DNA from 3 places in the Vibrio sp. TAP-3B genome. Region 1 is predicted to be linked to each of the others. Evidence: predicted binding sites of a transcription regulator. Region 1 holds the regulator's gene; each other region holds the start of a gene.

The links. Region 1 encodes PurR, which represses purine synthesis genes. Its sites were predicted from a motif close to TNANGNAAACGTTTNCNTNA; they were not measured.
Region 2: the regulator PurR is predicted to act here: its motif matches at 4,740-4,759, upstream of glyA (serine hydroxymethyltransferase).
Region 3: the regulator PurR is predicted to act here: its motif matches at 6,010-6,029, upstream of AC3D28_RS12225 (uracil-xanthine permease family protein).

The regions. Positions count from the first base shown of each region.
Region 1 is NZ_CM173495.1:574,093-584,857, reverse strand. Features, by position in the region: gene rpsA (30S ribosomal protein S1) at 1-122, opposite strand, end outside; gene cmk ((d)CMP kinase) at 233-913, opposite strand; gene sohB (protease SohB) at 1,118-2,179, opposite strand; gene AC3D28_RS02815 (YciK family oxidoreductase) at 2,444-3,190, shown strand; gene AC3D28_RS02810 (chemotaxis protein CheV) at 3,344-4,300, opposite strand; gene torR (two-component system response regulator TorR) at 5,058-5,768, opposite strand; gene torD (molecular chaperone TorD) at 6,034-6,681, shown strand; gene purR (HTH-type transcriptional repressor PurR) at 7,142-8,146, shown strand; cyclic di-GMP riboswitch class I at 8,434-8,523, shown strand; gene AC3D28_RS02790 (TfoX/Sxy family DNA transformation protein) at 8,640-9,230, shown strand; gene AC3D28_RS02785 (TVP38/TMEM64 family protein) at 9,341-10,033, shown strand; gene AC3D28_RS02780 (putative signal transducing protein) at 10,033-10,353, shown strand; gene AC3D28_RS02775 (alpha/beta fold hydrolase) at 10,389-10,765, opposite strand, start outside.
Region 2 is NZ_CM173495.1:1,625,690-1,636,454, reverse strand. Features, by position in the region: gene treR (trehalose operon repressor TreR) at 1-411, shown strand, start outside; gene treB (PTS trehalose transporter subunit IIBC) at 592-2,016, shown strand; gene treC (alpha,alpha-phosphotrehalase) at 2,108-3,793, shown strand; gene AC3D28_RS07690 (YitT family protein) at 3,867-4,469, opposite strand; gene glyA (serine hydroxymethyltransferase) at 4,816-6,066, shown strand; gene lipA (lipoyl synthase) at 6,441-7,406, opposite strand; gene lipB (lipoyl(octanoyl) transferase LipB) at 7,403-8,065, opposite strand; gene ybeD (DUF493 family protein YbeD) at 8,244-8,522, opposite strand; gene AC3D28_RS07665 (serine hydrolase) at 8,662-9,843, opposite strand; gene AC3D28_RS07660 (septal ring lytic transglycosylase RlpA family protein) at 9,935-10,738, opposite strand; gene rodA (rod shape-determining protein RodA) at 10,741-10,765, opposite strand, start outside.
Region 3 is NZ_CM173495.1:2,580,406-2,591,170, forward strand. Features, by position in the region: gene AC3D28_RS12200 (putative ATP-dependent zinc protease) at 1-1,031, shown strand, start outside; gene greB (transcription elongation factor GreB) at 1,148-1,639, shown strand; gene AC3D28_RS12210 (DUF1090 domain-containing protein) at 1,747-2,142, shown strand; gene ompR (osmolarity response regulator transcription factor OmpR) at 2,272-2,991, shown strand; gene envZ (two-component system sensor histidine kinase EnvZ) at 3,090-4,388, shown strand; gene AC3D28_RS12225 (uracil-xanthine permease family protein) at 4,451-5,842, opposite strand; gene recG (ATP-dependent DNA helicase RecG) at 6,078-8,159, opposite strand; gene trmH (tRNA (guanosine(18)-2'-O)-methyltransferase TrmH) at 8,274-8,957, opposite strand; gene spoT (bifunctional GTP diphosphokinase/guanosine-3',5'-bis pyrophosphate 3'-pyrophosphohydrolase) at 9,010-10,765, opposite strand, start outside.

The DNA of each region.
Region 1 (10,765 bases):
CCAGCGTCAACAAGAACGAAACCGTTCTCGATAGCGACTACAGTACCTTTAACGATGCTGCCTTGTTGGAATTCTGTTTCGTTTAGAAACTCTTCAAAGAGTTGAGCAAAAGATTCAGTCATTTAGTTAATCTTCAATAAATTAAACTTCCACGGGTATCCTACCGCATGGGGTTATTAAATTCGCCAGTCATCATCCTTGCGACCAACGCTCTTAGCCTAACCGAGAATCATTACTCAGCTAGCTTCGATTCGATATAGTGTAGTGCCTTTTCTACCACTTCGTCGATAGTCATCGACGTAGAATCTAGCACAAGCGCATCCTCTGCAGGGCGTAGTGGCGCCACTGGGCGGTTACGATCTCGATCGTCACGCTCTTGGATCTCGCTTAAAAGGTCAGGAAACTTAACATCTAACCCTTTCTCTTGCAACTGTTTAAGGCGTCGATTTGCACGCTCTTCAGCGCTCGCATCAAGGAAAATTTTCGCTTGTGCTGCAGGGAATACAATTGTCCCCATATCACGACCATCAGCGACTAGGCCCGGAGCAGCCTCAAAGGCACGCTGACGGCGTAACAGTGCTTCGCGAACACGTGGTAGTGCCGCTACTTTAGACGCTGCCATGCCCGTTTCTTCTTTACGAAGTTCACTTGATACATCTTCGCCTTCTAAAATCACCTTAACTAGGTCACCTTCAGCGACAAATTGAACGTCTAGGTGTGTTGCCAATGGGACAAGCGCGTCTTCTAACTCAGTGTCAACACCATGATGAATCGCAGCAAGGGCAAGTACACGATAAATCGCACCAGAGTCTAAAAGTTGGAATCCCAGCTTTTTCGCTAGCAACATACACAAAGTGCCTTTACCTGCACCACTAGGTCCATCTACGGTTACAACCGGAGTTTGAGAGGACATGTTCTTCTCCACCTATAATTTTCAGCAATTCGCTCGGTTTTCGAGGCGCACATTATACGTGCAATCGCCTCTTGGAGCGAGGAAAAATATCGTGTAAGACATCCACCCAATACGTAATTGGATTTATAAAGTGGCTTAAAGCTCAATGAATAACGGCGAGAGTTTCCCCTCGCCGTTTACAAATTCAATCGCGGTTAAATTCGTTTAAACAATCGGCTTTTGACCACGCTCTGCCAGCTTTAAGATCACGCTGTCAGCGACTTTGCCCGCGACACCTGCTAGCTTGTCTGCCAGTTTTTTCTTTTGAACATAATGCACAGCGAGTACGGTTTTCTCTTTGCATGCTTCAACGACAATATCATCAGATGTCGTGATGTCGTCGACTAAACCCAGCTCTTTTGCTTGTTTACCAAACCAGTGCTCACCAGTGGCTACTTTATCTAGGTTTAGGCTCGGACGACGCTCACGGATGAAGTCTTTAAACAGAACGTGTGTTTCTTCAAGCTCTTGCTTGAACTTATCACGCGCTTTATCGGTATTCTCACCAAACATCGTTAACGTGCGTTTATATTCACCTGCGGTTAATTGTTCGTACTCAATGTCATGCTTCTTCAATAGTTTATTGAAGTTAGGAATTTGCGCGATAACGCCGATAGAACCCACAATCGCAAATGGCGCAGAAACAATCTTATCTGCTACACATGCCATCATGTAACCGCCACTTGCTGCAACTTTGTCAACAGAGATGGTCAGAGGAAGACCAGCGGCTTTAATACGGTCAAGTTGAGAAGAGGCGAGACCGTAACCGTGAACCATACCACCGCCAGATTCTAGACGAAGCAACACTTCATCACCTTCACGTGCGACAGCAAGAATAGAAGTGATTTCTTCTCGTAATGAGTTCACTTCTTTCGCATCGATACTGCCATTAAAATCGAGAACGAATAAGTGAGGTTCACGTTTGCTATCTAGTGCCCCCTCTTTACTCGCTTGCTTGATCTCTTTTTCACGAGATTTGTTTTTCTCTTTCTCTTCTTTCTTGACGGCTTTATCGCGCGCCTTAATGAAAGCATCGTCATGTAAGTGATGCTCTAACTGCTCAACAGATTGTTTGTGTTGTTCCGAAAGATTGGTAATCTCTAACTCCCCTTTCGCTGCACCCGACTTGCCACCAGCCGATTTCACAATAATGAGTAGAACAATTATCGCGGCAACAACCGTGATGATTTTGGCCAAAAATAGACCATAATTTAATAAAAATTCCAACGAGAGCTCCTTTATCTCATTCTAGGTTACGTCGTTATGTTACGCAGAAACATCAGCGAGAAGGCAACGAGTTTTGTAACCACTTGTTCTGATTGATAGCGTTCGGATAACATACCTAACGAAAGTTCTGGAATTGGTATAACACATGAATTGGTGTATTGTAACCATCTCGTCACGATTACCAAGATTTTCCATTGAAGAACAGACGTTTTTAGCGTCAATTAACTATCATGGACCCTCTTACAATAATAAGGATTTATCACCGTGAACTACTCTGTTTCAGCTGATGCCCTAAAAGGTAAAGTCATTCTTGTTACTGGTGCTGGTAATGGCATCGGCCGTCAAGCCGCGCTTTCTTACGCCGAGCACGGCGCCACTGTTATTCTCTTAGGCAGAAATGTTCAAAATCTTGAATCTCTCTATGATGAGATTGAAGCAGCTGGCTACCCACAAGCCGCTATCATTCCTCTTGATCTAAAAGGCGCAACGAAACAACATTACATTGATATGGCGGAAACTATTGAGGGGCAATTTGGTCGCTTGGATGGGCTACTACACAATGCGGGTGTACTGAGTGCGTTGTGCCCATTTGAGCAGCTCAACGAAGAAGACTTCGATGACATCATGCAGATCAATGTGAAAGCGGAAGTTTTGATGACTCAAGCACTACTGCCTGTGATGCGTAAATCAGAAGCGGGTCGTATCGTGTTTACCTCGTCAACCGTTGGTCATTCTGGCCGTGCTTTCTGGGGCGCATACGCAATCTCTAAATTTGCTGTAGAAGGCATGATGCAAGTGCTGGCTGACGAGCTGAGTGATACACCAGTCCGTGTTAACGCGATTAACCCTGGTGCAACCCGTACCCGTATGCGTGAAAAAGCATACCCAGGTGAAGATTCGAATACTCTAAAAACACCACTGGATATTATGCCACTGTATCTCCACCTTATGGATCCTTCAGTGACAAATGTAAACGGTCAATGCATCGATGCACAGCCGAAACGTAAGTGATCCCCCTTACCTAACTAACCTCGTACAATTGATTTAAGAGGCAGTAAATGTTGCCCGAGCGCAGAACCCAGCTTAGCTCAACTCAAAAAGTACTAAATGGTGAAAGGAGTTCTTGAAAAAAGGGAGGCTGTCCCTCCCTTTTATACCTAAAGCCTATTTCGCATCATTTACAAGAACAAGTCGCAGTCTATCTTGTGCTGCTTCAACTAATAAGTCGGGCTGGAACTTAGAAATCAAACGATCACAGCCCACTTTTTGCACCATCGCTTCATTAAAGCTGCCACTTAGTGAGGTATTTAATGTGATAAATAATTTTGACATTCGAGGGTCATTACGAACTTCGTGAGTAAGTTTGTAACCATCCATCTCCGGCATTTCCGCGTCTGTAATCATCATCAGTAGTTCTTTTTCAACATCCTTACCTTCATCACACCAACGCTTTAGAACCGTCAGCGCTTCTAGGCCATCGCGACACTCGATGATGTTCATGCCCAATTGGGAAAGCGTATCGCGAACCTGATTACGAGCCGTAGAAGAATCATCCACAATTAAAACATTACGTCCGACCATTGCTTGAGAAAGCTCTTCATCTAAAATATCGGCTGAAATCGTGACATCGTAATGCACAATTTCCGCTAATACCTTTTCAACGTCAATAATTTCAACAATCTGAGAAGCATCAGCATCTCTGACTTGGGTGATAGCCGTTAGATAATTAGAACGACCAGATGTTGACGGTGGCGGCTGAATTTCTGTCCATGCGGTATTAATAATATTCTTAACTGAACCCACCAAAAAACCTTGAACAGTACGATTGTACTCAGTCACGATCAGATTTTCTTCTTCCGCTTCACCACGCAAAGCAGGGAAGCCAATAGCACCGCGTAAATCAATGACAGGCACCGCTTCACCTCTTAGGGAGGCTACACCACGAATGTTATAGTGAGAGCCAGGAAGCTTGGTCAACGGTGGAAGCTTAATCACCTCTTTGACTTTGAACACATTAATAGCGAACAATTGACGACTATTTAAAGTGAACAGCAGAAGCTCTAATCGGTTCTCACCAACTAAGTTTGTACGCTGATCAACCGTATTTAACACTCCGGACATACTACTACCTAAATTCTGGATGATTATTGTTTTATTCTAAACCGATGCGTATACCACGAGGTTATATACCCAGATAATTTCGTGGTAAATGGTTTAACGAAAATGGCCTTGGAAATGGGGGCTATTCCGCTAGGTTACTTTGATTAAGGAAAAATCACTGGTAACACTCTGGCTCTGTAACTTGGAATCGTTTGGGTATATATATTCAGTGAGCTTTTTAAGAAATTACATGAATGGCACAAATATAGCAATGTAGCACCACTCAGATTCCTCCTTGGCGTATAATTGAAGTCAATACATCGTCTTACTTTTCGTTTTTATTCACGATATGAGACGCACGATAACCTCACTTGGGAGTCGAGGCCAACTTTGCTCGATTGAGGGGCAACTTTTTATTTACTGGCTTATCGTGTCTTCCGAATGTTTGAACAACTTTACCTTTGAGAGAGCGTTTCGCTCAACAAGTATTATGCCTTAGATTAAGCATGCGCTTTCTCTTTATTAGAGTCACAGTGGCTATCAGTTAGCAGTTAGTCTCTTCAATCAGTTCAGCGATTAGTCAATCCGCTGAAGTTTACTTTGTTAGACCACCATTAATTGACGACGCTGAACTTGGGAAACGTGCATAAAAAATCCGATAAACACTGTTTATCGGATTTTTACACACACAAAGGACCGTTCAATTATTCTGACAACTATTGACTTAGCTGAACGTCATGAGAGCGAATACTCACCTTTTCTTCTTTGCACCTGAGAATTAATCCCCAGCAAACATATAGCCTTCTCCGTGAACCGTCACGAAAATCTGTGGGTTCTTTGGATCAAACTCCATCTTGGCTCGCATACGTCGAATCAAAACGTCAATGGTACGATCATTCGGCGCGTCCACTCGATGACTAATCATATTCAAGATACGCTCACGACTTAACACCTGATTCGGGTACGACGATAACGCGACCAAAAGTTCATACTCCGCTTTGGTCAGTTTCACGGGTTCGCCATTACGGCTTAGTGCACGGCGCTGAATATCAAATGTCCATTCTCCGAAGCGAACAATGTGTTCCTCATTGGCTTCTGCCGTTTTATTACTACCGTGACGGGCTGCTGAAATACGCCACAGTAGATTCTTAACGCGAACCAAGAGTTCCCTGAGTTCAAAAGGTTTTGTCACATAATCGTCAGCGCCCATTTCTAGACCTACGATTTTGTCAATGCTATCCGTGCGTCCTGTTACTAATATGATGCCAATATCCGACTGGCTACGTAGTTCGCGAGTAAGCATCAGGCCGTCTTCACCCGGCAGGTTAATATCCAACATAATAAGGTCTACATCACCCGCTTGCAGAACTTCGCGCATCTCTGCGCCACTTTCTGCTTCGCTAACTTGATAACCTTCATTTTGGAAATATCCCGCAAGCTTACTACGCGTTACAACATCATCTTCTACGACTAATACGTGATAGCTCATTTACACCACTTCTATCTTCTTATTATCCAAGACGTATTCTATTCATAACTAGTAACATTTCTAGTCATAGATACATTAAAAAGCAAGATTTAGCGTTTTTATTGATTCAAAACAAACTTACCCACCACCATTAACAAATGAACATTTTTTGCTATAAAACATAATAATTATAGTTACTGCTATTCATTTTAATTGATTACACTTAGGGAATATCCCTAATTGACCTTATGGTGCACGACTTAAAGCATCATTCAGGAGCCCAAAAATGCAAGAAGTGAAAGCTTTTAATGAAAAACGCGCTGAAATTTACTGGTGGTTTTCGAGCTTGTTCGCCAAAGAATTAACAAACAAAGAATTGAAAACTTACCACAGTGTTGAAATTCGCGGTTTTTTAGCGGGTTTAGGTGAAAATGAATCCCTTAAACCTGCCGTTGACAGCCTTGTTAACGCATTGAATCGCCTACAAGATCGTCAAGACGCACAACTAGAGCTTGCCGCAGACTTTTGCGAACTGTTCTTAAAGACGGAAAAATACGGCGCCCTCCCTTACGCTTCAATGTACATTGGTGAATCAGGCTTACTCAATGACAAACCAGCGGAAGAGATGGAAAAATTAATGAGTGAATTTGGCGTTCAGGTTGATGTTAACCTCAAAGAACCAGCCGATCACTTAGCCGTTGAGCTCGACTTTTTAGGCAACATGATCATCCGCTCTAATGAACTAGAACAAGACAAACATATGGAAAAAGCGTTTGTTCAACAAAACTGCTTCATTCAACAACAGTTGATGTCTTGGCTGCCACAATTTGGACAAAAATGTAAGCAGCTCGATGAATTCGGTTTCTACTCAAGTGTTGCGCAACTATTAATTGCATTTTGTAAACTGGACAGCACTTACCTTCTTGGTGAATAATCGCCGCCTGTTTTAAGAAGCCCTCAAATCGGGCTTCCCATATTCGCAATGACTTCAAGATGCTTGGTAGATTATTCGTTTGCTTTTAATCTAACGCAAAGACACCCGGTTACTTAGCAGTCATAATGTGACTTCAAATACACAAAACACTGGTTGAAAGCATTGCTAGTCAGCCCACATAGAGCTAAAATGTGAGCGCAAACGATTAAATATGATTTATATGTAAACCGCTAAAATATAGCGGTTTTTGTGTTTTCTTAATGGGCTGATGACGATTTATCACCATATAGAAAAAAATAGAACTCATCGACCAGTTGCTACACACTTTTTTGCCGCTCTTAGGATAACCTCTGCCAAACACACTCAACATGAGCGTTTATAACGCTAAGTGTGAAAACGATTCTGGTATTGAGACACTCCATCACGGCATTTTTAAGTAGCTCGATACAGGACACCATTTATGGCCACTATAAAAGACGTTGCTCGCTTAGCCGGCGTTTCTACGACTACTGTTTCTCACGTTATTAACAAGACACGTTTCGTTGCCGAAACAACTCAAGAAAAAGTAATGAAAGCCGTTGATGAGCTTAACTACGCACCTAGCGCGGTTGCTCGCAGCTTAAAATGCAACTCAACGCGCACTATTGGCATGTTAGTGACTCAGTCCACCAACCTATTTTTCTCTGAAGTAATTGACGGTGTTGAGAGCTACTGTTACCGCCAGGGTTACACTCTGATCTTATGTAATACAGGTGGCATTTACGAGAAACAGCGCGACTACATCCGCATGCTAGCCGAGAAACGTGTAGATGGTATCTTAGTGATGTGTTCTGACCTGACGGAAGAGCTAAAACAGATGTTAGACCGTCATGCTGATATTCCTAAGGTCGTAATGGACTGGGGTCCAGAAAGCTCTCAAGCTGATAAGATTATGGATAATTCAGAAGAAGGTGGCTACATTGCAACCAAACACCTGATTGACAACGGCCATACGGATATCGCTTGTCTAAGTGGTCATTTTGAAAAACTCGCGTGTCAGGAGCGCATTGCTGGTTTTCGCCGCGCAATGACAGAAGCAAAGTTACCCATAAACGAAGATTGGATTCTAGAGGGCAACTTTGAGTGTGATACCGCCGTGTTGGTTGCAGAACAAATAACGGCAATGGACAAGCGTCCAACAGCCGTTTTCTGTTTCAACGATACTATGGCGCTGGGCCTTATGAGTCGTTTACAACAAAATGGCATTAAAGTACCTGATGATGTATCTGTCATTGGTTATGACAATATTGAATTGGCGGAGTACTTTTCACCACCACTTACGACTATTCACCAACCGAAGCGTCGTGTAGGTAAAAATGCATTCGAAATTTTACTTGAACGAATCAAAGATAAAGAACATGAGAAACGTGTTTTCGAAATGCAACCTGAGCTTGTCATTCGAAATACCGTGAAAAAACTGAACTGATATTAGCTTTAATATATAAAACTGGATCCAAGCGCTCTTACGAGCGCTTGTTTTTTAATAAAAAATAACATTTACAACACATTTTCTTGCTTATAAAATCGTTAATAGTAGGATAACTTGCTGTTTTATTTGGATGTGACTCAGTCTTGCCCTTCTTATTCTTTTAGAGTAAAACTTCTTCTTGAATATGCACAAATATGCACTAACTCACATTTTTACTGAACCAACATCACACTTTCAAGCGTAAAGTGTGATGTTAATTCAATATACAAAGTATGATCCAACTGTCACGCACAGGGCAAACCATCCGAAAGGATGGGACGCAAAGCCTCCGGCCTGAACCATCGTATACGATGGAAGGTAGCGGGGTTACCGATGGCAAATATGCATATAATGAGTTCACCCTTTATTGACATTGTGTCTGCATGTATTTGCTAACCTCTCGGACCTGATTTTTGGTGGCGTAATATTAATTACACCGAGATAACACATCATGGATAAACCGATACTCAAAGACTCTATGAAGCTATTTGAGGCACTTGGTACGATCAAGTCGCGCTCAATGTTTGGTGGCTTTGGTCTTTTCGCCGATGATACGATGTTCGCACTAGTTGTGAATAATCAACTTCATATACGAGCTGACCAAAAGACTTCATCTGATTTCGAGAAACAAGGGCTAAAACCATACGTTTATAAAAAGCGTGGTTTTCCAGTCGTAACTAAGTACTACGCGATTTCCAGCGACTTATGGAGATCAAACGACCACTTAGTTGAAGTAGCAAAGCAATCCTTAGAAAATGCAAAAATGGAAAAAAAGCAACAAGCGACAAGTAAACCTAACCGCTTGAAAGACTTGCCTAATTTGCGACTAGCTACTGAAAGAATGCTTAAGAAAGCTGGCATCGAATCGGTAGAAAAGCTAGAAGAAGAAGGTGCGCTTAATGCCTACAAAGCGATAATAGACACACACTCCGCCGCTGTGAGCATTGAGCTCCTCTGGGCACTAGAAGGTGCTATAAACGGCACTCATTGGAGTGTAGTTCCTCAAACTCGTCGAGACGAGTTGATTAGCGACCTTCAATAGAAATAAATCGCTAACCATAGAGTAAACCGCAGATAACACTGCGGTTTTTTTGTGAAATTTTTTCGGACTAAAATCTGTCTTATAAAGCATACCCAAGTGGAGCAAAAAATATGAATAAGAAACTGATTTTAGGTCTTACCCTATTAGCGCTAATCATCTTTTTAGGTGTGAACTTCAGTCAATACCTAACCCTAGAAAATGCTAAGGCACAACAACAACTACTGACCGCTTACATCGACCAAAACTTCGTGTTTTCTGCGGCAGTTTACTTCTTCGCTTACATCCTCATTACAGCATTTTCCATTCCTGGTGCAACAGTTGTCACTTTGCTTGGTGCGGCTCTCTTTGGGTTTTGGGCAAGTTTATTACTGGTTTCTTTTGCCAGCACAATGGGGGCGACCATTGCATTTCTAAGTAGTCGTTACTTATTGCATGATTGGGTTCAAATCAAATTTGGAGGAAAGCTCACTGCTATTAATCAAGGCGTTAAAAAGGACGGTGCGTTTTATCTATTTTCTCTTCGCTTAATCCCTGTATTCCCTTTTTTCTTGATTAATCTGCTAATGGGATTAACGCCAATGTCAGTCGGCCGGTTCTATCTGACGAGCCAAATTGGCATGCTGCCAGGAACGGCCGTTTACTTAAATGCAGGCACTCAATTAGCCACGATTGAAACGTTATCTGGCATCATCTCTCCCGCTGTCTTAGTGTCATTCGCATTATTGGGACTATTTCCAATTATCGCTAAATGGATTATGAATAAGGTAAGACCAATACCCAACCAACAAAATGGAAGCTCTTAATGAAGATATTTATCGCTAAGAACCCTGCAGAAGCACATATTGTATGTGAATTGCTAAAAAGCGAAAAAATCTCCTGCGAAGTTCGGGGAGAAGGTATTTTCGGTCTAAAAGGAGAATTGCCATTTAGTGATGATACGGACCCTTATGTTTGGTTACTTGCTCCTGAACAAAAGTTAAAAGCAATCGCAATTGTGGAAGCATACCAAAAACAATCACGCCGACATGAATACCCTGATTGGCAATGCCCTAAGTGTTTAGAAGTGAATGAAGGGCAATTTGGCGCCTGTTGGCAATGTGGGCATCAAATAGGAGAACCTTAGCACTCTCTCCTGCTCTCTCGTTTCATAATTTAACTCTACACCGCCAAGCTTTGCTGCTTGATAAATGCGATTGAGTACTGATTGAAGTCTTCAGGGCGTTCAACATTGCAAACATGTCCGCAATTTGGAATTTCACGTAAGACACTAAACTTATGCGCCGCAACCATCTCTTTCACGGGTTGAATGAACATATAGTCCCGTTCTCCCATTAAATAGAGAGTGGGGATTAGCAGTTCTCTATCTTTAAAGTATTTCATTAGCGGGTTGACATCTGCAGCCAAAATAAACCAGCGTTTAAACTCTTTTTGACAAAGCTTCTTAGCCTCACGGATGAAAAGGTGTCGAGATTCACGCTGGTTTCGCTGCGGCATAACGATATAGGCAAACAACCTGTACAGCCACATGTAGGGCA
Region 2 (10,765 bases), 1.1 Mb from region 1:
GCCTACATTGGCGTTGACCCAGAAGATCGAACGACAGGCTTAGCTCGTTTGAATGCCTATAGAGCGTGGTGTGAGCGCAAACACATTGTCCCTTGTTTCCAGACAGGGAAACTCAACCATGAGAGTGCGTACCAGCTCGTCGATCAAGTGCTGCAAACCGATACGCAAGCGATTGTTTGCGCAAGTGATACCATTGCGCTGGGTGTGATAAAGCGTCTACAAGAGCTAGATCGAGAAGATGTAGTGGTAACAGGCGTAGGTGGAAATGAGCTGCTTTCTTTCCTTTTTCCTAAAATATTCAGCGTTGACCCCGGCTATGCCTATGCTGGTGAAAAAGCTGCTGAGATGCTGATTAATCAATTAAGTGGCGACGACTCAGTCGTTCACTTTACTCAACAGCCAGTCTGCTGAGCATCCTTCCTAAGAAATTCTGCTTTAAAATTATACTGTGATCACTCTCAATTAATGGGATTGTTCCCATTTTGTTTTTTGTCTTTGGGTGGCAATATTAAAATCAAGAAATGGGAATGTTCCCATTTATAAAAAATAAAATGATGAATCGAATGTATCCAATACAGGGTGGACAAAGTTATGAGTAAGATTGCGCGTAAAGACGTGGAGCGTCTTATTGAGCTGGTCGGGGGACCGGACAATATTGCCAGTGTAAGCCATTGTTTAACTCGCTTGCGTTTTGTTCTCAATGATACGGACAAAGCAGACACGAAACAGCTAGAAGCACTACCGATGGTGAAGGGCTGTTTTACCAACGCAGGCCAGTTCCAAGTGGTGATTGGTACTGAAGTCGATGAGGTTTACAAAGTACTGATCGAGCTAAGCGGTAAAAGTGAAGCGAGCAAAGACGAAGCAAAAAATTCCGCTCGCCAAAATATGAACATTATTGAACGCGGTATCTCACACCTTGCTGAAATCTTTGTTCCTTTATTGCCGGCAATCATTACCGGCGGTCTCATTCTTGGTTTCCGTAATGTCATTGGCGACATCAAGATGTTTGATGGCCAAACCTTGACAGAAATCAGCCAATTCTGGGCAACGGTCCACTCATTCCTGTGGTTGATTGGTGAAGCGATTTTCTTCTTCCTACCTGTTGGTGTGTGCTGGTCTACCGTGAAAAAGCTCGGCGGGACACCCATTCTTGGTATCACGCTGGGTGTGACGCTGGTTTCTCCTCAATTGATGAACGCCTACCTGATCGGTAAACAAGCCCCAGAAGTGTGGGACTTTGGGTTGTTCGTCATCGAAAAAGTCGGTTATCAAGCGCAAGTGATTCCTGCAATGTTGGCGGGGATCGCATTGGCGTTTATTGAAACGAATCTAAAACGCATCATTCCCTCTTACCTGTACTTAGTGGTGGTGCCGTTTGTTTCTATCATCATTTCTGTGATTCTTGCGCACTCTATCATTGGTCCATTTGGCCGTCTGTTAGGCGATGGCGTGGCATTCGCAGCGAAAGCCGCCATGACGGGTGACTTTGCAATGATTGGCTCGACCATTTTTGGCTTTCTGTATGCGCCACTGGTGATTACCGGTATTCATCACACTACCAACGCAGTAGACCTGCAGTTGATGCAAGAGTTAGGCGGCACACCAATTTGGCCTCTGATTGCACTTTCAAACATCGCTCAAGCGTCTGCAGTGGTTGGCATCATTATTATCAGCAAAAAACATGGCGAACGTGATATCTCTGTTCCAGCGGCCATCTCAGCGTACTTAGGTGTTACTGAGCCTGCGATGTACGGTATTAACCTAAAGTATAAATTCCCCATGTTAAGCGCGATGATCGGTAGTGCGTGTGCTGCCGCCATTTGTGGCAGTGCTGGCGTAATGGCTAACGGTATTGGTGTGGGTGGCTTACCAGGTATTTTATCGATTCAACCACAGTTCTGGGGTGTGTTTGCGGTGGCGATGTTAGTGGCGACGGTGGTTCCTGCGGCATTGACTTTGGTTCTCTATAAGCGAGCCAAAATCAAAGGAGAGCTTGAGACTGCAAGCGCGTAATTCAATCAGAGGTAGCGGTGTCGTTGCCTCTTCTTGTTTTTCTATTTTCAAATTTTTTAAGTTTCCGATGACTGGTAAGTGAGTGTTAGAAATGGCAATGACCAAGCATGATGAGAGCTGGTGGAAAACCGCAACCATCTACCAAATTTACCCAAAAAGCTTTTGTGACAGTGGAAGTAAAGGCACGGGCGATATTAGAGGGATCATTTCTAAACTGGATTATCTCAAGCACCTCGGTGTCGATGCGATTTGGCTGACGCCGGTGTATCAGTCGCCAATGATCGACAACGGGTATGACATTTCCGATTACTACGCGATCAACCCAGAGTTCGGCACGATGCAAGATTTTGAGAACTTGCTGGCAGAGGCGCACCTGCTGGGCATTCGTATCATCATGGACATCGTCGTCAACCATACGTCGACTGAGCATCAGTGGTTTCAATCGGCATTGGGTGATAAAAACAGCCCATACCGTGATTACTACATCTGGAAAGATCCGGTAGATGGCGCAGAGCCAAACAATTGGCAATCGAAGTTTGGTGGTAATGCGTGGGAGCTGGATGAAGCCACTGGGCAATATTACTTACACCTTTTCGCTAAAGAGCAGGCGGATTTGAACTGGGAAAATCCAGTAGTGCGTGAAGAAGTCAAAAAGGTGATCCGTTTTTGGGCAGAGAAAGGCGTGGATGGTTTCCGCCTCGACGTCATTAACCTAATTTCTAAACAGCAAGATTTCCCGAGTGATGATATTGGTGATGGCCGCCGTTTTTACACTGATGGGCCACGTGTGCATGAGTTTCTACAAGAAATCAGTGCCGCGGTATTCCAGAAATACGGTAGCGTGACCGTCGGTGAGATGTCGTCAACCACGCTAGAGCACTGCCAGCAATACTCTTCATTAGACGGTAAAGAGCTGTCGATGGTGTTCAACTTCCACCATCTGAAGGTCGATTATCCCAATGGTGAAAAATGGACCAAAGCACCGTTTGACTTCATTCAGTTAAAACAAATTTTCAACCATTGGCAAACGGGTTTGAATGGACAAGGTTGGGGGGCGCTATTTTGGTGTAACCACGACCAACCCCGTGTTGTTAGCCGTTTGGGCGACGATAAACAATACCGAGTGGAATCGGCCAAGATGCTCGCCGCGTCAGTGCACATGATGCAAGGTACGCCGTACATTTATCAAGGTGAAGAGATTGGTATGACCAATCCAGGCTATAGTCAGATCAATCAGTATCACGATGTAGAAAGCATCAATATGTACGATCTCATGGTGCATCGTGGTGGCGTGTCACACCACGACATGATGGCGATTCTGGCGCAGAAATCACGTGATAATTCGCGTACGCCAATGCAGTGGAATAGCCAAAAACATGCGGGTTTTACTCAAGGGACACCATGGCTTGAAGTGGCAAGTAATTATCCAGACATTAACGCAGAACACGCGATTGCGGATTTGAATTCCGTCTTCTATTTCTACAAGCGTTTGATTGAGCTACGTAAACAAGTACCAGTGATCACAGACGGCAGTTATGAAGACTTGCTACCAGAGCACCAACGTATTTTTGCTTATGTTCGTCAAAATGAGCGCCAAACGCTGCTGTGTATCAACAACTATTATGGCGAAGAGGTCGAGTGTGTTTTGCCGGAATATTTTGAAATGAACACAGCCAAGAACTTGCTTTCTAATTATCAAAATTCAGCCTGCGCGGTGGCCTCTCATCATCAAATATTACGACCGTACGAAACGCGAATTTTGTTGATAGAAGGCTAGGTGATTGACCTTCTAGGATTTCAATCTTAATCAAAAGGCTTTGGGGTGTTCTCCAAAGCCTTTTTTTGCGTCTTTAAGAGCCATAGGAGACGGAATAGCGGTGGGGTTTATGGTTCATTGCCAGTACGACATTCAGTGCCAATGCGCCGAAAATTGATAGAGCAACCACCTCAAGCGAGACAAAAAAGAACGAGGCGAACAGAATACACGCATCAATAGCCATTTGGCTTTTACCGACTGAAACACCGAATTTATCCTGAATGAACAAACAAAGCACGTTGAAGCCACCAAGGCTAGAACGATGTCTGAATAAGATCAGCATACCCAAGCCCATTAACAGGCCACCGATGAGCGCACAATAAACTTCGTTTACTGATTCCAGCGAAATCAGCAAATAAAGATGATCGGCAAAGATAGAGACTAAAGCGCCAGAAATTGCACTGTTAATGGCGAAATGACGGCCGAAGCGTTGCCATGCGAGTAAGTAAAAAGGACTGTTAGCCAAAAAATAAAGCGTACCAAACGTAAAAGGTGTAAATTGGCTGATAAGCAGAGCCAATCCGGTTGTCCCTCCAGTAAGAAGGTTTGCGGATTGGAGAAAGAAAACCCCTTGAGCGACCAAAAAGGTCCCAGTGAGAATTGCTATCCAGTCTTCTTTTAGTGAGTGTTTTTCCATCAAGTTTGCAGTCGTTGGTGATAAACAAGGCGAGCATAGTAGTAAAAAGATGATCTTTTCGGTAGTTAAAGGGTAAAATTTACGGTAAACCTATGTAATTGCTATTTTACAGGGTGTAAAGCCGAAAATTGACAGTCGATAAATCATGGTAGAGGTTTGCAGCATCGCCATGATATTTATTGTTTGTCATCATGAAAAAACTGCATGAGAAAAAGTGTAAATTTCTCTTTATGACCCAGATCGAATTATGTAGAATGCGCGCCATTAGAGTGACGAAAACGTTTGCGTAGGGTCATTCAACAGTTTTTTTGTAACTTTCAGTACTAATCTGAGTCAGGAGATACAGATGCTTAAGTGTGATATGAACATCGCAGATTACGATGCGGAACTGTTCGCAGCTATCCAGGAAGAAACTCTTCGTCAGGAAGAACACATTGAACTCATCGCCTCTGAAAACTACACAAGCCCACGTGTAATGGAAGCGCAAGGTTCTCAGCTAACGAACAAATACGCTGAAGGCTACCCAGGCAAGCGTTACTACGGCGGTTGTGAATACGTTGATAAAGCAGAACAGCTTGCTATCGATCGTGCATGTGAGCTTTTTGGGTGTGAATACGCGAACGTACAGCCTCACTCAGGTTCTCAAGCAAACAGCGCCGTATACATGGCGCTGCTCAACCCTGGCGACACGGTGCTAGGCATGAGTCTAGCGCACGGCGGTCATCTAACTCACGGCTCTCCGGTAAATTTCTCTGGTAAACACTACAATGTTATCCCTTATGGTATCGATGAGGCGGGTCAAATCAACTACGACGAGATGGAACAGCTCGCGCTTGAGCACAATCCTAAGATGATCATCGGTGGTTTTTCGGCTTACTCGCAAATCGTGGATTGGAAACGCATGCGTGAAATCGCAGATAAAGTGAACGCGTACCTATTCGTAGATATGGCACACGTAGCTGGCCTTATCGCAGCGGGTGAATACCCAACACCAGTACCACACGCACATGTTGTGACAACCACCACGCACAAAACGCTAGCTGGCCCACGTGGCGGTCTGATCCTGTCTAATGCAGGTGAAGAAATGTACAAGAAGCTCAACTCAGCGGTGTTCCCTGGTGGTCAAGGTGGCCCTCTAATGCACGTTATCGCTGGTAAAGCTGTCGCATTTAAAGAAGCGATGGAGCCAGAGTTTAAACAATACCAAGCTCGCGTCGTAAAAAACGCTAAGGCAATGGTTGGTCAGTTCCAAGAGCGCGGTTACAAAATTGTATCTAACAGTACAGAGAACCACTTATTCCTCGTAGACTTAATCGACAAAAATATCACTGGTAAAGATGCGGACGCAGCACTAGGTGCGGCAAACATTACTGTAAACAAAAACTCAGTACCAAATGATCCACGTAGCCCGTTCGTGACGTCTGGTATCCGAGTGGGTACGCCAGCAATCACTCGCCGTGGCTTCACTGAAGAAGATGCAAAAGAGTTAGCGAACTGGATGTGTGACGTTTTGGATAACATCGGCAATGAGGAAGTTATCGCAGCGACAAAACAGAAAGTACTAGCGATCTGTAAGCGTCTACCCGTTTACGCGTAATTTTCTTTGTAAACGTTAGCCTCATAGGCTGAGTCGATTTCGAAAAATCGCGAAATTCTAAGGTCCTCAATTGAGGGCCTTTTTGTTTTCTAACGTTTGGGTAAGTCCTCAGTATACTCCCTACAAGCGGGAGGGGTGACCTGTTCTGTTATTTTGAACCGTTGAGGAACGAACGTGATTCAGAATCTGTTTTCAGAGTGCTGTCTGCTTAGGGGAAAGGCTTAGAGTACCAGAGTGTGTGAAACAAGATTCCTGATTCCACTTAGGCTGGTCGGAATGACATGCACCGAATAAGAAGGGGTAGGGAGGCTTTTGTGTTGAGATACAAAAAGGTTGGTGAAAGACCAACCTTTTTGTTATTAAAAGCAAGTCGTTTATTTGATCTCAAGACCTTGCGCTTGCATATCGGCATGGTAAGAAGAACGAACGAATGGGCCACAGGCAGCGTGAGTGAAGCCTAGATCCAGTGCGATTTCTTTGAGCTCGTCAAACTCTGATGGCGGAACGTAACGCTCTACTGGCAGATGGTGACGGCTTGGCGCTAAGTATTGACCGAGAGTCAACATGGTGACGCCGTGTTCACGCAGGTCCTTGAGTACTTCAACAATTTCTTCTTTTGTCTCACCAAGCCCCATCATTAACCCTGATTTAGTCGGAATGTCTGGGTGCTGCTCTTTGAATTTTTTCAGTAATTGTAGAGACCATTTGTAGTTCGCGCCTGGGCGAGCTTTACGGTAAAGACGCGGTGCCGTTTCTAGGTTGTGGTTGAAGACATCTGGCGGGTTGTCTTTCATTAGATCAAGTGCCACATCCATACGACCACGGAAGTCAGGAACTAGTGTTTCAATCTTAATGTGGGGGTTCAACGCACGGATCTCGCGGTTACAGTCGGCAAAGTGCTGTGCACCACCATCACGCAGGTCGTCACGGTCTACAGAAGTGATGACGACGTATTTCAGCTTCATGTCGGCGATGGTTTTCGCCAGTTTTTGAGGCTCTTCTGCTTCAGGAGTCAGTGGGCGACCATGAGCAACATCACAGAAAGGACAACGACGGGTACAGATCGCACCTAAGATCATAAAGGTCGCTGTACCGTGGTTAAAACATTCCGCCAGATTAGGACAAGAGGCTTCTTCACATACTGAGTGAAGTTTGTTCTTGCGCATTGCCGCTTTGATGTCTTGAATTCGTTGGCTATCGGCTGGCAGCTTGATTTTCATCCAATCAGGCTTACGTAACACTTCTTTCTGCTCTGAAGGCATATTCTTTACGGGAATCAATGCCATTTTATCGGCGTCACGATATTTAACGCCTTTTTCCATCTGGATTGGTTTGCTCATGCTTTATTACCTTGAGAAGGTGCTTCTGTGCTGAATTCTACTCGCTCGTAATCGAGCAAAGTAACGAGTTCTTCTATTAATTGTTTTTCTACGGTTTCTACGTCGTCTGGGCCGCCAAACTGGTTAACCTGAACCATTTCCATGCCTTCATAACCACAAGGGTTAATACGTAGAAATGGTGTTAAGTCCATATTGACGTTCAGGGCTAAGCCATGGAACGAGCACCCTTTACGAATGCGTAAACCGAGAGAGCATATTTTCTTACCGTTGACATAAACGCCTGGAGCGTCAGGGCGTGCGGCTGCGTCGATATTGTATGCTTTTAATGTGTTGATCACGAGGTTCTCGATGTGTGTCACGAGATCTCGTACGCCCAATTTTTTACGACGTAAGTTGATCAAGAAGTAAGCCACAAGTTGACCCGGGCCATGATAAGTGACTTGACCACCGCGGTCGCTTTGTACAACAGGAATATCACCCGTATTAATCAGGTGCTCAGCTTTGCCAGCCTGACCTTGAGTGAATACTGGGTTATGTTCTACCAGCCAAACTTCATCAGGGGTTTCATCCGAGCGTTGATCGGTGAACTCATGCATTGCCTTCCATACCGGCTCATAGTCTTGGCGTCCAAGTCGTTTTACAACAAGTTGGTGTGGCATGGGAATTCCTGTCGCTAATATATAAAGTTTTTGGATTATAAACTGGATACACCAGATGCTCTACCGTTGAGTCACAGATTTTTAGCTAAAAGAAATAAACGGTCACAGTATCTGGCTGATAAATAAAAAGAAAGCAGCCGAAAGCTGCTTTCAAAAAAAATTTAATCCATCAAAAAAACTATAGAACCATGCGCACAATATCAATGTCACCTAACTCTTTGTATAGGGTTTCAACCTGCTCGATAGAGGTTGCCGTGATATTGATTGACACCGAGTGGTAGTTGCCCTTAGCACTTGGTTTTACTTTTGGGCTGTAGTCACCTGGAGCATGGCGCTGAATGACTTCAAGGATAAGTTCTGGAAGTTCAGGCTTTGCATGCCCCATTACCTTGTAAGTAAAAGAACAAGGGAACTCAAGCAGGTCTTTTAATTTTGCATCAGAGTTGATGGTTAGCATATCGGTAACTCCAGTTGGTATTCGTTGCGGTGCGAAATAGTACAGTCAAATAAAGGGGAACTCAAGATGAGGATCACAGACTTAAAAAGCCGCCATGGGAGGCGGCTTAGCGAGTATGTTTGCGACTCTAGGGTTCTATTTAGAAGAAACTCTTGAATAACAATACGATGTAATCCCACATGCGGCTGAATAGGCTACCTTGTTCTACGGTTTCTAGTGCCATCAGAGGGTATTCGGCAATATCTTTACCATCATCTGTTTGATAGTAGAGCTTACCAACGACATCACCTTTATTAATTGGGGCTTCTAGCTCTTTTTCAAGCACGAAGCTGGCTTTAAGATTTTTTGCTTCACCCCGAGGCAGCGTAACGTACGTGTCTTGGTCAAGGCCAAGTGCCACTGTATCTTTGTTACCCATCCATACTTTTTCTTCTACAAACGTTTCACCTGCTTTGTGTGGTGCCACCGTTTCGAAGAAGCGGAAGCCGTAGCTCAGGAGTTTTTTGCTTTCTGATTTACGTGCGTTCGCACTTTTTGTGCCCATAACAACGGCGATCAGACGCATTTTGCCTTCAGTTGCTGAGCTGACGAGGCTGTAACCTGCGTTGCTTGTATGGCCTGTTTTGATGCCGTCAACGTTCATGCTCTTGTCCCAAAGCAGACCGTTACGGTTGTATTGAGTAATGCCGTTATAAGTGAACTTTTTCTCAGCGTAAACGCGGTATTCGTTTGGCACGTCACGGATTAAAGCCTGACCAAGCAGCGCCATGTCGTATGGTGTAGAGTACAACTCTGCGTTATCTAAACCATGAACGTTGGCAAAGTGCGAGTTAGTCATGCCTAGCGTCTTTGTCCACGCATTCATTAAGTCAACAAAAGCGTCTTCTGAGCCCGCAATGTGCTCAGCCATTGCCACGCACGCATCGTTACCAGACTGGATGATGATACCTCGGTTTAAGTCACGTACTTTTACCGTGGTGCCAACTTCAATGAACATCTTTGAAGATTCTGGGAAGTTTTTTGCCCATGCATTTTGGCTGATGGTTACGTCATCATCTTCTGTAATATTACCACGCTCTAGCTCTTGGCCAATTACGTAGCTGGTCATCATCTTAGTCAGGCTAGCAGGAGACAATTTTGTGTTCATCTCTTTTTCTGCCAATACTTTCCCTGAATGGTAGTCCATCAATACGTAGCCTTTCGCCGCGATTTGCGGAGCATCGGGAACAACGACAGGTGATGCAAGAGCAGATTGAGCAAAGGTTGCAGAAAGGGCAACCGAAGAAACGAGAATAGATTTCACAAACTTATTTTTATTCATGGTAATTCAAATTTTTAGGTTAACTGCGGATATCTTATCAGAATCCCCAGTGATGTAAGAGAGGATTCAAGGAGAAATTCATGAACCAAGGTCATTTGGCAGTGTTGTGTTTTTTAATAAAGGCGGACGAATAGCCGAGTAACTTTACTTTATCTAGTGTGGCTTGCGTCAGGGAATAGTCAGTAAATGGCCCTAGCAGCAAGCGATAAGATTCTTTCGCGTTCTCAAGAAAAGTATCTGTATCCAGCTTTTGACCAAGCTCCGCGCCTAAAGTTCGCGCTCGATCTGGATTTTTTGATGAAACGACCTGAATAACGTATTTCGGATTTGCCTTTAAAGACTGTGTGTCTGTTGGCTGAGCGACGCTGATAACTTCAATTTCAACATTGGCGGTCCCTGTTTTTATTACATCTAGCTTATGTGCGGCCGCATAACTTAAATCGATGATTCGGCCGTCGTGAAATGGCCCACGGTCATTTACTCGTACAACGGTGGATTTACCGTTGTCGTTATTTGTGACCTTAACGTAACTTGGTAACGGCAGTGTTTTGTGGGCGGCGGTCATTGAGTACATGTCGTAGATTTCGCCGTTGGACGTTAAATGTCCCTGAAATTTATTACCGTACCAAGAGGCTCGGCCTTTTTCAGTAAAGCCTTTTGCGTTGCGAACGATCGTGTAGTCTTTACCGCGTAAGTGATAATCGCTGTTACCACCCAAGCTATAGGGTTCGTATTTTGGGTGCGCATCCTCAATGTGTTCGACTGAAAGTGGCGTTTCAGGTGCGACATCAGATTCAAGTTCGTAACGCCCTTCCTGTTTCTTTTGACTGGTGGATGAACAGCCCGCCAAAATAAGAGCAGAAAAAACGAAGGAATATAAAGCGCGTGTTTGCATGTCTAGGTCGCCTTAGAGAATGCTTTT
Region 3 (10,765 bases), 1.0 Mb from region 1:
CAAAAGGGGAACGCCCGTTGGTGTATTTGCCAGTCAAGGTGGGCGAAAATGAAACCCAGCGGTGGTTGGTGTATTTACGTGATCGCAGCAAATTCAGCTCGCAAATTCGCCTTGGTAAGGATGTCGCTAGCCAGCATTTTGTGATTGATACTGACAAAGAAAACTTATTAGGTGGGGTAGAAAAAACGTTCCAAAATGCGCTTAAGTCAAACCCCCTAGTGATCTCGCCAGAGGAACAAGTCACTATTGATGGTTATACCGTCTCAGCTTACCCAACTTTTACCGTAAAAACCCCGTTATTGCGTGTGAATGGGTTTGAGCTGACCGAAAAAGGCAAAGACGAGTTAGTCACATTTTATTTGAATGATGAACAGGGCAAAGAAAAAAAACTCACTAAGCTCGTCTTGAAAAAGCTCAAGGTGGGTAACTCAACTCGCCCTGTTGTTGAGGGGAATTTCCTCTTCGGTAGCCAAGAAAGACCGATGGAATTTGCGCTCGATGTACTGGATGAAGATGAGCCTCACCCGTTCTTTGTCTTTGGGCATGATATCGCCAAAGGTGGAGTGTTGCTCAACACACGAGCCGACCACTTATTGGATGCGAGACCGTTGTTTAGAGCCGGTCACATCGAAGTGGCGCAAGTCGAAGGGATGTCTTTCCCTGTCAAACTGGATACTGGCGCTGACGTTAGCTCCATCAACGCCAAGAACATCAAACAATTTAAACAAGATGGCAAGAATCTGGTCAGCTTCACCTATGAAAACGACTTAGGCATGACGAAAAAATTTACCCGAGAAGTGGTCGATGTGATGCGTATCAAAGCAAAAAAAGGAGAAAAAGCCAACGTGCGTCCCGTGGTCGAAATGCAGGTAAAATTAGGGGAACTTGAGAAGAAGATCCGAGTCAATTTACAAAACCGTGGCCGCTTTCATTACAGCATGATTTTAGGTAAAAACTTTCTCAAACATGGTGCAGTTGTTTCCAGTGATACGAACTATATCGTGACGAAAAAGCCGGATTACGAAAAGTAGTTTTTCGACCGCTTTATCATATTAAGCCCCAAAGCCTGCCTTGAGGTACGCTTTGGTTATGTCATTTCCTTAATGCTGCTGAAGAGTGGCATTTTTTAGTGGAGGAAGGAGTTCAATTGAAAACTAAGCTGATTACACGTGAAGGTTACAATAAGCTCAAACAAGAACACGATTACCTTTGGCATGAAAAGCGCCCAGAAATCACCAAAATCGTGACTTGGGCTGCCAGTTTGGGCGATCGTTCGGAAAATGCGGACTATACCTTCAATAAGCGACTATTACGTCAGATTGATCGTCGTGTTCGCTTTCTCAGAAAGTTTTTGCCTGACGTCACTATTGTGGACTACTCACCGCAGCAAGAGGGCAAAGTCTTTTTTGGAGCGTGGGTTGAGATTGAAAACGAAGCGGGCGATGTGAAACGGTTTCGCATTGTCGGGCCGGAAGAGATTTATGGCGATGCGAAAGATTACATCTCCATTGATTCGCCTATGGCGAGAGCGATGTTAAAAAAACAAGTGGATGACGAGTTCACGGTACGAACGCCGGAAGGGGAAAAAGAGTGGTTCATCAACTCGATTGAATACACCAAGCCAAACACGGGGGAATAAGGCTTTACCACCTGTTTGGTGAGTCGATATTGGCAAGTTAGATACAGGTTTGAACGCCAATATACTTTCTATACAAAAAGCGCGTATGCGTTTATCGGAGACGTAAAATGATCAAAGCAGTAATGTGTGGCACTGTGCTCATGATGGGGTTTTCTCTGCCAACTTTCGCTAAAGATGAAGTGAAAGGCTGTGAGGCTAAAGAGTTAGCGGTTGAACAGCAGATAGAGTACGCCAAAGCACAAGGCAATGAGTATCGTATTAAGGGCTTAGAGCGTGCATTGGCCGCGATTCAAAACGAGTGTTCAGAAGAAACATTGCGTCAGGAACTGCAAGTTGAAGTTGAAGAAAAAGCGCAAGAAGTACAAGAGCGTGAACAAGAGTTGGCGGAGGCTAAACGATCTGGAAAAGCAGATAAAATTGAGAAAAAGCGTCAGAAACTCGAAGAATCTCAGCAAGAGTTACTTGATGCTAAGCGCGAGCTGGAGTGGAATTACGGCCAATAAATGGTGCTGAAAACGCACGTTTAAGAGCGAATAAACCACTTAAGATAAAAAGAGTAACAATTTGCTCAAGCACGTTTGAAAAAACAGTGATACATTTTCGACAATAGACGCTTCTGAAAGGATGTTTCAATGCAAGAAAATCATAAAATTTTAGTGGTTGATGACGATGCTCGTTTGCGTGCTCTATTGGAGCGTTACCTTTCTGAGCAAGGTTTTCAGGTCCGAAGTGTTGCCAATGGCGAACAGATGGATCGCCTGCTCACGCGCGAAAATTTTCATTTAATGGTGCTGGACTTAATGCTGCCAGGCGAAGATGGTTTGTCGATTTGTCGCCGCTTACGCCATGCCAACAACATGTTACCCATCTTAATGCTGACCGCCAAAGGTGATGAAGTGGATCGTATTGTCGGCCTGGAAGTGGGCGCAGATGACTACCTACCGAAACCCTTTAACCCGCGTGAGTTACTCGCGCGTATTAAAGCCGTATTACGCCGCCAAACCGTGGAGCTGCCTGGGGCACCAAGCACGGAAGAAAAAGTGGTTGAGTTCGGTGAATTTCGCCTCAACTTAGGCACGAGAGAAATGTTCCGAGGTGAAGAATCGATGCCACTGACCTCGGGCGAGTTTGCGGTGCTGAAAGCTTTAGTGATGAATGCGCGTGAGCCTATGTCACGCGATAAGTTGATGAACATGGCTCGTGGACGTGAATACTCGGCGATGGAACGTTCTATTGACGTGCAAATTTCGCGTTTACGTCGCATGCTGGAAGATGATCCGAGCAAGCCTCGTTATATTCAAACCGTATGGGGCTTGGGGTACGTTTTTGTCCCGGATGGTAACGCGGTTTAATTCGCTGATTCCAAACGCCTGTTCTGGGCGATAGAACTTCAGCCTTCAACCATTGTTGAGGGCTGAAATCTTGCGATTATAACCACCAGGAACGTTGCATGCGCATTCGTAGTTCACTGACACAATCCATTTTACTGTTCATCTCTTTGCTGCTCGCTAGCCAAGTCTTCTCTTATTACGCCGTTTTTAACTACGCCTTGATGCCAAGCTTGCAACAGTTCAATAAAATTCTCGCTCATGAATTAAACCTCGTGCTGGATGATGAAGGCGATTTAAAGTCCGATGCGCCTTTGCGACGCCAGTTACTCGAGAGGTTAGGAGTGACGGTTCACAGCCTCGATAGTGAAAAAACCACGGAATTTCATCACGCCATGTCGATTGATTTGATGTCGGAAGAAATGAGCCAGGAGTTAGGCTCGCCGACAGAAGTGCGGCTACTGCTGGGTAGTGACAGTTATATTTTGTGGATGCACATCGAAAAGCTACCGAATTCGATTATTCGCATCCCTCTCTCTGAACTTCAAGAAGAAGACTTCGCGCCACTGTTTCGTAACAGCCTCATCATGGCGCTATTGATCATCGTGGGTGGTTGGTTATTTATACGTTTACAAAACCGTCCGCTGGTGGCTTTAGAAAGAGCGGCGAAGGGCGTAGGACGAGGTGACATTCCGCCACCCCTGCCTGAAAAAGGAGCATCTGAAATTCGTTCGGTAACGCGAGCGTTTAATCAAATGTCCCAAGGCATTCAAGAGCTGGAAGAAGATCGCGCCTTACTGATGGCCGGCATCAGTCATGATTTGCGCACGCCGTTAACTCGCATTCGCTTGGCGACGGAAATGATGTCGCCTGAAGACAGCTACCTCGCGGAAGGGATCATCAGTGATACCGAAGAGTGTAACGAAATCATCAGCCAATTTATGGATTATCTCAAACCCGTGAATAAAGAGTCACTTGAGTCAGTGGATATCAGTACGATTGCCAGTGATGTGGCCAGTTCAGAAGGTGGTTATGAGGTTGAAATTGAAATCGATCTCAATCCCAATCTACCTCCCGCGAAAGGCAACCCGATTGCGATAAAACGAGCGGTGAGTAATCTCGTCGTGAATGCACTGCGTTACGGTAATGGTTGGGTAAAAATCAGCACGGGCGCCACCGCAGATAAGCAACTGGTCTGGGTATGCGTTGAAGATAACGGGCCGGGGATAGAGCAATCTCAAGTCGCTAAGCTATTTGAGCCCTTTACGCGCGGCGATACCGCTCGTGGTAGCGAAGGGACAGGGCTGGGGCTGGCCATTGTCAAGCGTATCGTGAGCCAGCATTCTGGGTCTGTCGTGATGCGTAATCGTAGCGAAGGCGGCTTGATTGCACAAATCAGTTTTCCGACAAACATAAGCTAATTTAAAGTGAGACTGTTCTTTCAATAGCCCAGCCTAAAGTTAGGCTGGGCGCATTATTAAACTTAGGACTCTTTTACTTCTTGAGCCGAAAGCTCCTCTTCTTCTGCCAGTTTCTCGGGCAACAGCAAGTTCAAAATGATCGCCGTAATACCACCTGCAGCCACGCCGGTTGAGAAAATGCTTTTAATGAACTCTGGCATAAACTGCAAAATTTCCGGTTTTTGTGCAATCCCAAGTCCCATTGAAAAGGATAATGCCATGATCAGAATGGCGCGGCGGTCGAGCTCAACGCGGGAGATAATGCGCACACCGGCTGCGGCAATGGTACCGAACATCACGATGGTAGCGCCGCCAAGCACTGGCTCTGGGATCAGTTGAACAAAGCTCGCCACACCTGGGAATAAACCGAGAATCACCAGCATGCCGGAAATGAAGTAGCCGACGTAACGGCTAGCCACGCCGGTGAGCATAATAATTCCGTTGTTTTGGCTGAACGTAGAGTTCGGGAAACTGTTAAATATCGCCGCAATCGCTGAGTTTAGACCGTCTGCCAGTACGCCCCCTTTAATGCGCTTCATGTAAATCGGCCCTTTTACCGGCTCACCAGACACTTCAGATGTCGCGGTAATATCGCCTATCGCTTCCAGTGCGGTAATAAAGAAAATCAAGACCAGCGGAATAAACAGCGACCAGTCAAACGATAGGCCGTATTGCATTGGCACGGGCAGCGCAACGAAAGCGGTCTCGCCTAGCGCAGACGTATCCACCATGCCCATGAAATAAGCCATCACGTAACCAACGAACATGGCAATCACAATCGAGGCTACGCGAATATAAGGGTTCTTGGAGCGATTCAACATCACGATCAAACCAAGTACCGTTCCTGCGAGCGCCAGTTTGTCTAAACGGCCAAACGATCCATCATCCATTGCGGCGTAGCCGCCACCCATCGATACCAAGCCAACTTGGATCAAAGTGAGACCGATAAGAGTCACCACGATACCCGAGACCAGAGGGGTGATGATACGACGTGCGTGCTCAAGCACACGAGAAAGTAGAATTTCGGCAAAGGAGGCAACTAAAATAGTACCGAAAATGGCGGCCATCATCGTGCTAATGTCGGCGCCACCAGCCTTTAACGATAGGCCCGCACCAATGATTGGACCTAAAAAGTTAAAACTGGTGCCTTGAACCGAGAGTAAACCAGATCCAACTGGGCCAAAGGTACGAATTTGAATAAACGAGGACACCCCAGAGGCAAACAATGACATGCTGATGATGGTGTTGGTTTGGTCTGCTGGCACACCTAAAGACTGACAAATAATCAGAGAAGGGGTGATAACGGCGACGAACATTGCTAATAAATGTTGAACGGCCGCAAAAATAGTTTGAGGTAGAGGAGGACGATCATTTAATTGATAGACCAGTTCCGAAGATCGGTTTGAAGTTGTCATGGTTTGTCTCGCTAGTCGCAATGTTTGCCCAGATCTCGCTGAATGGGAGAGCAGGGTGGAGCTGACGTTATTACCTGTGATTGCTGTTAATCAGTGTCAACTCAGGTTGGTGGCGTGTGATAAACACACCTTAAAAATTTGTGCGCGATTATAGAGAGATTTAGCCAAAAAGCAAACGTTTGCTTAAAAATGAAAAACAAAGGGCAAACGAATGGATGAGACTCGTTGGACATTGTTAAGCTTTGGAGTAAATATCGCGTTCGCCTAACCAGCGGTCGATGATGGCGACTGCATGGGTCGGATAGTTGTGGTGAATATGACGAGCGATGCGCTGAACTTCAGGGATTAAGCGTTGATCTCGCACTAAGTCCGCTATTTTAAAGTCTGCCAGACCGGTTTGTTTGGTCCCGAGGAGTTCACCTGGCCCTCGGATCTCTAAATCTTTTTGAGCAATCACGAAACCATCATTGCTTTCGCGCAGCACAGCTAAGCGTTTCTGCGCGGTTTTGGAAAGTGGTGAATGGTACAGCAGCACACAGTGGCTCGCGACTGACCCACGTCCCACACGGCCTCTCAACTGGTGCAACTGAGCCAAACCTAGGCGCTCTGGGTTTTCGATGATCATCAAGCTGGAATTTGGCACATCGACCCCGACTTCAATCACCGTGGTGGCAACTAACAGGTGCAACTTATTGTCTTTGAAGTCCTGCATGACCGCTTGCTTTTCAGCAGGTTTCATTCGTCCGTGCACCAAACCAATGTTGACGTCAGGCAATGTGCGTTGTAGTTCTTCGGCGGTATCCGCCGCCGCTTGTGCTTCTAAAACTTCCGATTCGTCAATTAAGGTACACACCCAATACGCTTGCTTGCCTTCGTTTAAACAAGCATGACGCACACGCTCAACAATATCGTCTCGTTTGGTATCCGGAATGGCAACCGTCTGAATTGGCGTTCGGCCTGGTGGCAGTTCATCAATCACCGAGGTTTCTAAATCGGCGTACGCCGTCATCGCTAATGTTCTCGGAATCGGCGTAGCCGTCATGATCAATTGATGTGGATAAGCACCTTGTTTTGCCCCTTTCTCCCGCAGTTCTAATCTCTGGTGAACACCAAACCGATGTTGTTCATCGATGATAACCAGCGCGAGATGATGAAATTCGACATGTTCTTGGAATAGCGCGTGAGTACCCACTACCATTTGAGCCTCACCGCTGGCAATGCGCGCCAGTTCGGCTTCTTTGGCTTTACCTTTGAGTTTGCCTGCCAACCAACCAACTTGAATGCCCATTTCTTGAAACCAATGAGCAAAGTTAATCGCGTGCTGCTCAGCGAGCAGTTCGGTGGGGGCCATCAAAGCCACTTGATGGCCGTGTTCAATAGCGCGAACCGCTGCTAAGGCTGCGACCAGTGTTTTACCTGAGCCAACGTCACCTTGAACAAGGCGCATCATAGGGTGCGGTTTTTCCAGATCGGCTTCAATCTCTTGCACCACCCGAGCTTGGGCATTGGTGGGTGAAAAAGGCAATTGTGCTAAAAACTGCTCTTTGAGCTGACCGCAGGGCCCTAGAGGAAGCGCGATATCTTTTTGACCTTGGTTACGTACGGCCAGCATGGATAGGTTTTGCGCGAGTAACTCCTCGATGATCAGGCGAATTTGCGCCGGATGCTTGCCGTCATCAAACTCATCCAAATTGATATTGGGTGGTGGGCGATGGATGGTATGCAGCGCCTGACTCATGGTGATTTGATGATTGTATAACCCAGGTGGGAGTAACTCCTGAATAGCGGCTTGGTCGAGTAAAGCCAGCGCTTGGTCTGTCAGATTGCGCAGCGTGACTTGTCGTAGGCCGTCGGTTGTCGGGTAAACGGGGGTTAAGCTTTGATCCACTTGTGGCTTTTGTTCACTGACATAAAATTTGTAATCAGGATGAACAATTTCTAAACCCATTCCGCCACGCTTTATTTCGCCGTAAGCATGTACTAACTTACCTTGCGTGAAATTGTTCTTAATTGCGGCGGTAAAGTTGAAAAAACGCAACGTAATGGTGCCGTTACCATCGCTGATTTTTACGGTGAGCATTTTCCGCTTACCAAAAATGGTATCTACCGTCATGACCTTACCTTGCACCGCAGCCCAAAGACCAGCATGCAGTTTTGCGATGGGATAAATACGAGTGCGATCTTCGTAACGAAGGGGTAAGTGGAACAGCAAATCTTGAACGGAATCTAAGCCAACTTTGGCGAGTTTTTCTGCGACTTTAGCGCCAACCCCAGAAAGGGAGGTTAATGGGACAGCAGATAACATTTGGGCAGACATAGAAGGCTCAGTAAAATGGTTAACAGAGCAGTATGTTAACCATGGAGCTGTGTTTTTGTACAGGAAAAAATCGCCAAGCTTTAGTCAGCATCATAATCAAATTGCGAGCCTCGCTCATTTGCTCTGCATCTCTTTCCACCATGATTGATCAGCGATGATCTGACCTTCGTCATCAAGGGGAGGATAAGTAAGCCCTTTGCGCTTGGCTACTTTTGCCAAGACTGGGTGGCCGCGTTCAAATAGAATGCGATTGATGGTCTCTTTAGGCAGTGCGCTTTCTTGTCTGTCATACATACCTGCCGCTTCACGTTGACGCTGGGCTTCATAAAGGATCACAGCACTCGCGACGGAAACGTTAAGTGATTGCACCATACCCACCATAGGAACGATGATGTCTTGATCGGCTAATTGCTTGGCCTTTTCTGATGCTCCAACTTTCTCGCTGCCTAAAATGATTGCAGTTGGCTTAGTGTAGTCGATATCACGAAAGTCGACCGCAGTATCGGATAAGTTGGTCACCAGCACTTGCATACCTTGTGCTTTCAGCTCGGTAATCGCCGCTTCGATGGAGTCGTGGGTGTCGACCTCGACCCAATTACGCGCGCCAGCAGAGGTATGACTCAAGGTGCGCATTTTATCTGGCCATATGGCGTGGACTTTATGTAAGCCGGTTGCGTCCGCGGTGCGGATCACTGCGGAGACATTGTTAGGCTTATGGACTTCTTCGAGACACAGTGTCAGGTCAGTTTGACGAGCTTTTAGGACTTGGTGAATGCGGTTATAACGTTCTAGATTCATATTTATAGAGACATAAAAAATCGCCACCCAACGGAGTGGGTGGCGATAGAGGTTAGTTCTTTCTGCGTCGAACCCGAGTGGTCTGTGGCATCGCTTTAATTTTACGCATGATGCCAGCAAGGTGAACTCGATCTTTGGTCGTCAACAGTACGGTAACGGTGTATAAACGACCGTCGCGTTCTTCCGTAGAGAGGCCATGAATATTCGAGCCTGTTTTCGAAATCACGTTAGTGAGCTCGGCCAGAGCCCCTTGGTTATTGAGCATGTCGACTTTAAGTTCTGCGATGAACTCTTTGTCGTAATCTTCAGACCAAGCGACAGCCATATAACGCTCCGGTTCTTTTTGGTAACCGCGAACGTTAGGACACGTTTCACGGTGCACAACCAAACCACGACCAGGCGATACGTGAGCAATAATATGATCATCTGGAATTGGATGACAACATTTGGCAAAGGTCAGCAGTATGCCTTCTGCACCACGAATTGGCAGTTTCTTCTTCGAGTCTGTCGGAATTGAACTGGTCGTCGTCAACTCTTCGGTATCTCCGAGAAGACGGCGCGCAATCACAATACTCATCAATTCACCCAAGCCAATGGCGGCCAATAAGTCATCGATGGTATTTAAACGAAGGTCATTCAAGACTTCTTGGATATTGTCTGGGTAGATGGAATCAATCGAGTGACGACCGAGCGCATGATTGAGCAAACGGCGGCCAAGCGTGATGGATTCTTTACGACGCATGGTTTTGAGTACTTGGCGGATCTTCGTACGAGCACGGGATGTCACCACATAGTTCAGCCATGCCGCGTTCGGACGAGCACCAGGAGCACTGATGATTTCCACCGTTTGACCGTTTTTTAGCGCCTTACTCAGTGGGTAAGGATTACGATCAACACGTGCCCCAACGCATGAGTTACCGACATCGGTATGCACAGCATAAGCGAAATCAACCGCGGTGGCGCCTAGCGGTAACTCGACGATACGGCCTTTGGGAGTGAAGACATAAATCTCATCAGGGAACAGATCGGATTTGACGTTTTCAATAAACTCAAAGGAGTTGCCAGCACTTTGTTGAAGCTCTAGCAGGCTTTGCATCCAGCGCTGTGCTTTCACTTGCGCGGTGGTCCCTGACTTATCGCCTTTGTCTTTATAAGACCAATGTGCCGCCACACCTTTGTCTGCCATTTGATCCATATCTTCAGTACGGATCTGTACTTCTACTGGCACACCGTGAGGACCAACCATCGAAGTGTGTAAAGATTGATAGCCGTTCGCTTTTGGTACCGCGATGTAGTCTTTCATACGGCCTGGGCGTGGTTTGTACAAGCTGTGTACTTGACCCAAAACGCGATAGCAAGTATCGGCAGTATCCACCACCACTCGAAAAGCGTAGATGTCCATAATCGTGTGAAAGCGCTGTTCTTTGGTTTTCATCTTGTTGTAGATAGAGAACAAGTTTTTCTCACGGCCGACCACGCGAGCATTCAAGCCGAAATCTTGCAGACGGCCTTCTATTTCGCTGTGAATACGTTGGATCATCTCTTTACGATTGCCGCGCGCCGCTTTGACCACTTCTTTTAGTACGCGGTATCGGTTTGGATATAGCGCTTCAAAGCCCAGCTCTTCAAGCTCGGTTTTAATATTGTGGATACCAAGACGATGAGCGAGCGGTGAGTAAATTTCTAAAGTTTCGCGAGCGATGCGGCGTTTTTTATCTGGTCGCAGTGCACCTAGCGTACGCATGTTGTGCGTGCGGTCAGCCAGTTTGATCAGAATAACGCGGATATCTTGCACCATGGCCAGAACC